2 regions of the Streptomyces sp. NPDC050147 genome follow, and region 1 is predicted to be linked to the other one. Evidence: riboswitches for the same ligand, from Rfam matches in the RefSeq annotation. Region 1 holds a riboswitch; the other holds the start of a gene.
What was found. A riboswitch is a leader RNA that binds a small molecule or an ion and turns the genes downstream of it on or off. The one in region 1 is predicted to bind S-adenosylmethionine.

Region 1 (4,686 bases):
GTCACTCTCACTGGGAGAGTGCTAAGCCCAATGATTAGCACTCGACCCCTGCGAGTGCAAGCGCCTCTCACGGATACCCGACGTACGAGGGGGCGCGCGGCCAGCGGTGTGCGGCGGGGGCGCACGGCGGGACGTGGGGCGGTACGTGCGGCGGACGTGCGGCGACACACGAGGGACCCGCACCCCTGTCGGGATGCGGGCCCCTCGTCACTCGCTAAGTTCGCTGGCCGATCGCGCCGAGATCAGACGGCGAGCTTGACCATGTCCGCCTGCGGACCCTTCTGGCCCTGCGAGATCTCGAACTCCACTCGCTGACCTTCTTCAAGGGTGCGGTAGCCGTCCATCTGAATCGCGCTGTAGTGGACGAAAACATCCGCACCACCGTCGACCGCGATGAAGCCGTACCCCTTCTCCGCGTTGAACCACTTGACGGTGCCCTGAGCCATGCCTAACTCCCCTATTACTGGCCCTTGCACGGACCCGCACTTCGCGGACCCGGGTCAGACCTCACCCCCCCAATGGGTTGTGGAGGCGTGCGCCGGAACGCGTCGACCGCGGCTGAATGTATCTGTCCAACTGCCCTCTGCAACAGGTCAATCGGACGAGAATTCTGGGCACGCCTGAACGGTGATATGCGGAGAATTCGCCGGAGTTCAGGGCAAGTCGGGCCAGACAAATGCCACGGGAAGGGCAAATGGGCAGTGCACATTGGCTACTTCTTGTCGCCCTCAGGGCGACTTCGTATATGCGCTGGGCACAAACGGGGAAGCTCGCTTCCCAACTGTACCGCGCTCAACCACATGGAATTGCCCCCTCCGTTTCTCTCGCGGAGGGGGCAATCGCCATTACGCAGGGTGTTTCTGTAAAGGATCAGCCACCCGCGACGGCGGGGATGATCGAGACCCCGGCACCGTCCGGCGTGGCCGTCTCAAGACCCTGCTCGAAGCGGACGTCGTCGTCGTTCACGTAGACGTTCACGAAGCGCCGCAGCTTGCCCTGGTCGTCCAGGACACGCGCCGCGATACCGGCGTGCTTGGCCTCCAGGTCGGCGATGACCTCGGAGAGGGTCGCCCCCTCGGCGGCGACCTCGGACTCACCGCCGGTGTAGGTGCGGAGAATGGTGGGGATGCGGACGTTTACGCTCATGGATTCACCTCGGGGTGCGTGGGGCCCCTTCAGGGGCGCGGGGAACTGCGCGACCAGCCACGACGGTCCGCAGGCGGAGAGAAGGCTCAGGCCCTACGGCGGTTAACCGGCGAGCCCCGCGGCGCGGAACGCCTCAAGGCTGGGGCGAATGGTGGCGGTGGCCTGCGAAGTCTCAGCGACAGCGTCAAGCGTCTTGAGACCGTCACCCGTGTTCAGGACCACCGTGGTCAAGGCGGGGTCGATGAGCCCCGCCTCAAGCAACTTCTTCGTGACGCCCACCGTCACACCACCGGCGGTCTCCGCGAAGATCCCCTCGGTCCGGGCGAGCAGCTTGATCGCGTCCACGACCTGCTCGTCGTTCACGTCCTCCACCGCGCCGCCCGTGCGGCGCGCGATGTCCAGGACGTACGGCCCGTCGGCGGGGTTGCCGATGGCCAGCGACTTGGCGATGGTGTTCGGCTTCTGGGGGCGTACGACGTCGTGGCCGGCCTTGAAGGCGGTGGACACCGGCGAGCACCCTTCCGCCTGCGCGCCGAAGATCTTGTAGGGCTTGTCCTCCACGAGGCCGAGCGCGATGAGCTCCTTCAGCCCCTTGTCGATCTTCGTGAGCTGCGAACCCGAGGCGATCGGAATGACCAGCTGGTCGGGGAGGACCCACCCCAGCTGCTCGCAGATCTCGTACGCGAGGGTCTTGGAGCCCTCGCCGTAGTACGGCCGCAGGTTCACGTTGACGAAGCCCCAGCCCTCGCCCAGCGGGTCACCGATGAGCTCGGAGCAGAAGCGGTTCACGTCGTCGTAGTTGCCCTCGATGCCGACGAGTTCGCCGCCGTAGACCGCGGCCATGACGACCTTGCCCTGCTCCAGGTCGTGCGGGATGAACACGCAGGAGCGGAAGCCGGCGCGGGCCGCGGCGGCGCCGACGGCGCCCGCGAGGTTGCCGGTGGAGGAGCAGGAGAGCGTGGTGAAGCCGAACGCGCGCGCCGCCTCGATGGCCTGCGCGACGACGCGGTCCTTGAAGGAGTGCGTCGGGTTACCGGAGTCGTCCTTGACGAACAGCTTGCCCTGCTCGACGCCGAGTTCACGCGCGAGGTTGTCGGCCTTGACGAGCTTGGTCCAGCCGGGGTTGATGTTCGGCTTCTCTGCGACGTTCGCCGGGACGGGCAGCAGCGGGGCGTAGCGCCAGATGTTGTCGGGGCCGGACTCGATCTGCTTCCTCAGCGCCTCGGGGTCACCGGTCGGCAGGTCGTACGCGACTTCGAGCGGGCCGAAACAGGCCTCGCAGGCGAAGATCGGGCCGAGGGCGTACAGCTCGCCGCACTCGCGGCAGGAGAGGCCCGATGCGGGGCCGAGATCCACGGATCCCCGGTCAGCAGCCGAGGTGGAGGGGGTGGTGTCGATCGTTTCGACAGTCTGCGCAGCCATGGAGGCGAGGCCCTTTCTCCTCATCTTCCCCGCGACGCATCTCGCCGCGAGACGGAATTGGCACCTTCCCCACCGAGACCTCGCGTGCGCGGTCGGCGGGATGGTTGCCGGGGCTTCAACGGGCCGTATCCCTCTGCCCCTCTGGATGAGCGGTATGGCGCCCGGGCTTCAGGGGCCCGGGGCATTTGTCGCGCGACGACCCCGGCATGCGATGGTCATCGGCGTTGTTCAAGACTGTAACCGACGGCCTGGACCCTTGAGATAGTCGTCCGAACCGCGAGATGGATCACATGTAGGCCACACACAGGAGGAGCCACCCGTGCTGGAAGAGGCCGAGCGCTGGCTGACCAGGCGTTCCTGGTCCGTTGCCGACCGTCCCCTCAGCGCACTCGTCGCCGCGAAGCGGGCGTCGGGGGCCTCGGTGAGTGTGGTCCTGCCCGCGCTGGACGAGGAGGGGACGGTCGGCGAGATCGTCGCCGAGATACGCCGCGAGCTGGTGGAGAAGACCTCGCTCGTCGACGAGCTCGTGGTGATCGACTCCGGTTCGCGCGACCGTACGGCCGAGGTCGCCCGGAAGGCGGGCGCGCGGGTCGTGCACCGGGACGTGATCCTGCCGCGCATCCCGGCCCTGCCCGGCAAGGGCGAGGTCATGTGGCGCTCGCTCCTGGTGACCGGCGGTGACATCGTCGCGTTCGTGGACGCGGACCTGAAGGAGTTCTCGGCGGACTTCGTCACCGGGATCGTGGGCCCGCTGCTGACCGAGCCCGACGTGGACCTCGTGAAGGCGATGTACGACCGCCCCCTGGGAGAGAGCGCGGGGCAGGGCGGCCGGGTCACCGAGTTGATGGCGCGTCCGCTGCTCAACATGCACTGGCCCCAACTGGCGGGCTTCGTCCAGCCGTTGGGCGGCGAGTACGCGGCGCGCAGGTCCCTCCTGGAGCGGCTGCCGTTCCCCGTCGGCTACGGGGTGGAGCTGGGGCTGCTCGTCGACGCGCTGCACACCGTGGGCCTCGACGCGCTGGCGCAGGTCGATGTCGGTGTGCGCAAGCACCGGCACCAGGACGGGCAGGCGCTCGGCCGGATGGCGGCGGCGATCTACCGGACGGCCCAGTTGCGGCTCGCGCGCGGCCATCTCGTACGGCCCGAGCTCACGCAGTTCGAACGGGGCGAGCAGGGGTTCGAGCCGCGGACCCATTCGGTGGACACGGAGGAGCGCCCACCGATGCGCGGCATCGCGGAGTACACGGCCCGCCGCGTGGCGTAACCGCCCCAAGCCGGGCATTTTGTCTACATTCCCCACTTATGTGGGTCAGAGAGGTAATGCGAAGCGCGCGACGCGTCGGTGCCGTGGCCATGGTGACGGCCGCCCTCGCGGCAGGAGCCCTCGGTGCGTCCGCGGCGCCCGCCGCCGCGAATGCCGACACCAGGCCGGGGATCAGCCACACCGGCGACACCGCCCAGTGGGCGCAGGAACGCCCCGCCCCGCGGCAACAGCGGGGCGAAGCCGTGGACCGGCAGGGCAGTGAGGGGGAACTGGCCGAGGCGGGCAGCGAGTCGGACACGATGCTGTACGCGGGCCTGGCGATCTCCCTGTGCGTACTGGGCGCGCTGGCGGTGGCGGCCGTGAGGAGCAGGCGCGACTAGGGCCCCGGCCGTCACCAGGGCCCTGGCCGTCGAGGCTGAACGGACGCCGAATGTGTACGGCCGGCCACGCCGGAGTCCGGCCGTACGTTTGAGTCCTCGCGCCAGGGGCTAGGTTCGCCACATGGTCTCCGAGCACGCCGCCGCCCAGATTCTCGTCGCGTCCAACCGCGGCCCCGTCACATACGCCCTGGAGGAGAACGGGGAGCTGTCGGCCAAGCGGGGCGGAGGCGGTCTCGTCTCCGGGCTCAGCGCGATCGGCGACTCCGACGGGGACACCGCCCTGTGGGTCTGCGCCGCGCTGGGCGACGGCGACCGGGAGGCCGTGCGGCGCGGGGTGGGCGAACCGGGCGTGCGGATGCTCGACATCGACCCGCGGGTGCACGCCGACGCGTACAACGGGATCGCGAACTCGGTGCTGTGGTTCGTCCACCACATGCTCTACCAGACGCCGCTCGAACCGGCCTTCGGCCCGGA
Region 2 (4,686 bases), on a different contig from region 1:
CTTCCTGGTCTTCGGCGTGATCGCGGCCATCTCGGCGATCGCCACGATCAACCCGATCTGGGCGCTCGGTCCCTACCGTCCGGACCAGGTGTCCACCGGAGCGCAGCCCGACTGGTACATGGGCTTCTCCGAGGGCCTGATCCGCGTCATGCCGGGCTGGGAGATCAATGCCTGGGGTCACACGCTCGTCCTGGGCGTGTTCGTCCCGCTGGTCATCTTCCCGCTGGTCCTGGTCGCGATCGCGGTCTACCCGTTCATCGAGTCCTGGGTCACCGGCGACAAGCGCGAGCACCACATCCTGGACCGCCCGCGCAACGTCCCGACCCGTACGGGCTTCGGCGTCGCGTGGATCACCTGGTACATGGTGCTGCTGATCGGTGGTGGAAACGACCTGTGGGCCACGCACTTCCACATGTCGATCAACTCGATCACCTGGTTCGTACGCATCGCCTTCTTCGTCGCACCGGTGATCGCCTTCATCATCACCAAGCGGATCTGCCTGGGTCTGCAGCGGCGTGACAGGGACAAGGTGCTGCACGGACGCGAGTCCGGCATCATCAAGCGCCTGCCGCACGGTGAGTTCATCGAGATCCACGAGCCGCTCGGCCCCGAGCAGCTGCACACGCTCACCGCGCACGAGCAGTACGCGCCGCTCGAGATCGGCCCGTCGGTCGACGAGAACGGCGTCGAGCGCAAGGTGTCCGGTTCGCAGAAGCTCCGGGCCAAGCTCTCGAAGGGCTACTACGGGGAGGAAAGCCAGATCCCCAAGCCCACCACCGAGGAGTACAAGGAGATCACGAGCGGCCACGGCCACCACTGATCCTCTGACGCTCTGACCTCCCCGCTCTCGGCTTCGCCCGAGCGGGGGCCCATGGTCGCCACGGCGAGAGCCCCGTCCCATGCGTACCAGTGCATGGACGGGGCTCTTTGCCGTCCCCCGGGCTGGATAAGGTGTTCCTGTCCCATGCCTAGACGAACCCAGGAGCGGCAGATGAGCGCTGTGACCCCCGCAGGAGGCAACACCGCGGCGGCCCGTTCCTGGCCCGGTGTGCTGAACGGTCTCCTTGAAGGGCGCGACCAGAGCGCCGAGGACACGGCCTGGGCCATGGACCGCGTCATGCGGGGCGAGGCGACCGACGCGCAGATCGCGGGATTCGTGGTCGCGCTGCGGGCCAAGGGCGAGACCGTGGAGGAGATCTCCGGACTCGTCCACACGATGTACGAGCACGCCAACGTGATCGAGGTGCCGGGACAGACCGTCGACATCGTCGGCACCGGCGGTGACGGCGCCAAGACCGTCAACATCTCCACGATGTCCGCGATCGTGGCCGCCGGCGCGGGCGCGAAGGTCGTCAAGCACGGCAACCGCGCGGCCTCCAGCGCCTCGGGCGCCTCCGACGTCCTGGAGAAGCTCGGGGTGAACCTGGAGCTGCCGCTGAAGCGGGTCGTCGAGGTGGCCGAGGAAGCCGGGATCACCTTCTGCTTCGCCGTGAAGTTCCACCCGGCGCTGCGGCACGCGGGCGCGGCGCGCAGCCAGTTGGGTATCCGCACCGTCTTCAACGCCCTCGGTCCGCTCACCAACCCGGCCAAGGTGCGGGCCCAGGCGGTCGGCGTCGCCGATCCGCGGATGGCGCCGATCGTGGCGGGGGTCTTCGCCGAGCGCGGGAACTCCTCCCTCGTCTTCCGCGGCGACGACGGTCTCGACGAGCTGACGACCACATCGACCTCCCGGGTCTGGGTGGTGCGGGACGGAGCCGTGCGCGAGGAGGCCTTCGACCCGCGGGACGTGGGAATCGACCTCGTTCCCGTCGAGGCGCTGCGGGGCGCCGACGCGTCGTACAACGCCGAGGTGGCGCTGCGCCTCCTGGACGGGGAGAAGGGCCCTGTGCGGGACGCCGTCCTGCTCAACACGGCGGCGGCGCTGGTGGCCCTCTCGCCGGGCGAGGGCACCCTTGTGGAGCAGATCGGCGCCGGTATCGCGAAGGCGGCAGAGGCGATCGACTCCGGGGCCGCGAAGAAGACCCTGGAGCTGTGGGTGGCGGCCAGCAACAGGTGAGTGTGGTGCCCACCGCGGTCCGGATGCCGGACCGCGGTGGGCACCGAGAAGATCGTGTGGCAAGATGCTGCGCAGGTCATGAGTGACAGCGATTAGGCCCCGGCTCGCTGTCCGGCAACCCTCCGTCCGTGGCGGGGTGCCCCGGGTGAAGACCAGGCCGTACGCAGCAAGGCGTATGGCAAGCGCGGACCCCTGCGCACTCGATGAGTGGCGTACCCCTGGGGTCCTGGTCCTCAAGGGAGCAGTCTCGTGAGCAAGCGAATGCGATAGGGCTTCCCGGCCCCTTTCCCGCACCCCCTTTCTTCGTCACTGCGGCGCCGTACGGGCGCTCCCGCAGTGAACTCGCCTGCCTTCCCACGGGAGTTCGCCATGTCTGTCACCACCGCCGCCGCCGACCAGACCGTCTGTGCCGCCCCGCTGCCCGTCCTCGGCCGTGACGTCACCGTGCCGCTCGTCACCGGCGGCGAGGTGACCTACGCGGCGCTCGACTACGCGGCCAGCGCCCCCGCGCTCCAGCGGGTGTGGGACGACGTGGCCGCGTACGCGCCGTACTACGGCAGCGTGCACAGGGGCGCCGGGTACCTCTCGCAGCTCTCCACCGACCTCTTCGAGAACAGCCGGGCCACCGTCGCGGAGTTCCTCGGCTGCCGCGAGGACGACCAGGTCGTCTTCACGCGCTCGACCACCGATTCGCTGGGCCTGCTGGCCGCCGCGCTCCCCGCCGACTGCCAGGTCTTCGTCTTCGAGACCGAGCACCACGCCTCGCTGCTGCCCTGGCGCGACGCCCGTGTGACGTACCTGAACGCCCCGCGCACCGCCGACCAGGCCGTCGCCACCCTGGAGCGCGCCCTCGCCGACCGCGATCCCTACGGACCCGCCCTGGTCTGCGTGACCGGCGCGTCGAACGTCACCGGTGAGCTGTGGCCGGTCAAGGAGCTCGCCGCCGCCGCCCACGCGCACGGCGCCCGCATCGTCCTGGACGCGGCGCAGCTCGCGCCCCACCACCCGGTCTCCATCAGCGAGCTCGACGTCGACTGGGTCGCCTTCTCCGGCCACAAGCTGTACGCGCCCTTCGGCTCCGGCGTCCTCGCGGGCCGCTCCGACTGGCTGCGGGATGCCGAGCCCTACCTCGCGGGCGGCGGCGCCTCGCGGAAGGTCGCCCGGCGGGCGGACGGCGGCGTGGACGTCGAGTGGCACGACACCGCGGCGCGGCACGAGGCCGGCTCGCCGAACGTCATCGGCGTCTACTCGATCGCCTCGGCCTGCAAGGCGCTGACCGAGGCGGGCTTCGACGAGCTCGTCGCCCGCGAGCGCCGGCTCATCGCGAAGGTGCGCGAGGGCCTCGCCGAGGTGCCCGCCGTGAAGGTGCTCTCCCTCTTCGGCGACGACGCGCCGCGCGTCGGCGTCATCTCCTTCGTAGTCGACGGCTGGAACAGCTCGCACTTCGCCGCCGCGCTCTCCGCCGAGTACGGGATCGGCGTACGCGACGGTCTCTTCTGCGCCCACCCGCTGGTGCGCACCCTGCTCGGCAGCGACCCGCAGACCCAGGGGGAGTGCGGCGCCCCCGAGGCCGCGCCCGGCGAGAAGTCGCTGAACGCGATCCGCGTCAGCTTCGGCGCGGGCACCCCGGACGAGCACGTGGAGCGTTTCGTGCGCGCCGTCAAGGAACTGGTGGCCGACGGCGCGCGCTGGAACTACCGCACCGAGGACGGGCGTTGCGTGCCGGACAGCAACGCCGCCTGAGGCTTGGTCCGCCCCTTCAGGCGTGATCCCAGAACGATCATCCGCAGGGCGCGCTCGGTCGCGTCGGTGAGGAACTCACCGCCCCGGCCGAGCGCCTCGGTGAGCGAGACCGGCGCGGGCAGGATCGCGCTGTAGGCGTCCACACCCTCCGCCCGTACGTGGTGGGCGCCCTGGCCGATCGTGCCCGCGAGGACCAGTACGGGGCGGCCGAACCGCTTGGCGCGGCGCGCCACTTCGGCGGGGACCTTGCCGCGGGGCGTCTGGTGGTCGAGGGCGCCCTCGGCGGTGACGACGAGGTCGGCGCGGGCCAGGCGCGCGTTCAGGTCCAGGTGGTCGAGCAGGACGTCGAAGCGGGGAAGCAACTGGGCGCCGAGCGCCGCGAGACCGGCTCCCAGGCCGCCGGACGCGCCTGTTCCGGGGCCGAGGGCGAGGTCCCCCGTGGCGTGCAGGTCACGGGTCAGGACATGCGCCCAGCGCTCAAGTCCGGCCGCCAGCTGTTCGACCTGCGCGGGCGTCGCGCCCTTCTGGGGGCCGAAGACGCGGGCGACGCCGCGCTCGCCGGTCAGGACGTTGAAGGGGTTGCAGGCGACGCGGATCTCGGTGTCCCGCAGGCGGGGGTCGAGGCCCGAGGGGTCGATGCGGCTCAGCCGGGTCAACTCCCGGCCGCCGCGCGGCAGTTCCCAGCCGTCCGTGTCCAGGAGCCGGGCGCCGAGTGCCTGGAGCGCCCCCGCGCCCCCGTCCGACGTGCCGGAGTCGCCGCAGCCCACCAGGATGCGGCGGGCGCCCGCGTCGAGTGCGGCACCGATCAGTTCGCCGACGCCGTACGTCGTCGTGGCGCCCGGGTCGCGCAGATCGCGGGGGACGAGCGAGAGCCCGGCCACGGCCGC

Region 2: another riboswitch for S-adenosylmethionine. It lies ahead of AB0I94_RS00960 (aminotransferase class V-fold PLP-dependent enzyme); the one in region 1 lies ahead of thrC (threonine synthase).

Annotation. Positions count from the first base shown of each region.
Region 1 is NZ_JBFALJ010000023.1:128,082-132,767, reverse strand. Features, by position in the region: gene AB0I94_RS30360 (cold-shock protein) at 243-446, opposite strand; gene AB0I94_RS30355 (MoaD/ThiS family protein) at 871-1,146, opposite strand; gene thrC (threonine synthase) at 1,249-2,592, opposite strand; SAM riboswitch class I at 2,586-2,720, opposite strand; gene AB0I94_RS30345 (glucosyl-3-phosphoglycerate synthase) at 2,888-3,832, shown strand; gene AB0I94_RS30340 (hypothetical protein) at 3,889-4,212, shown strand; gene AB0I94_RS30335 (trehalose-6-phosphate synthase) at 4,334-4,686, shown strand, end outside.
Region 2 is NZ_JBFALJ010000001.1:207,372-212,057, reverse strand. Features, by position in the region: gene AB0I94_RS00970 (cytochrome bc complex cytochrome b subunit) at 1-820, shown strand, start outside; gene trpD (anthranilate phosphoribosyltransferase) at 992-2,056, shown strand; SAM riboswitch class IV at 2,131-2,247, shown strand; gene AB0I94_RS00960 (aminotransferase class V-fold PLP-dependent enzyme) at 2,426-3,799, shown strand; gene AB0I94_RS00955 (glycerate kinase) at 3,751-4,686, opposite strand, start outside.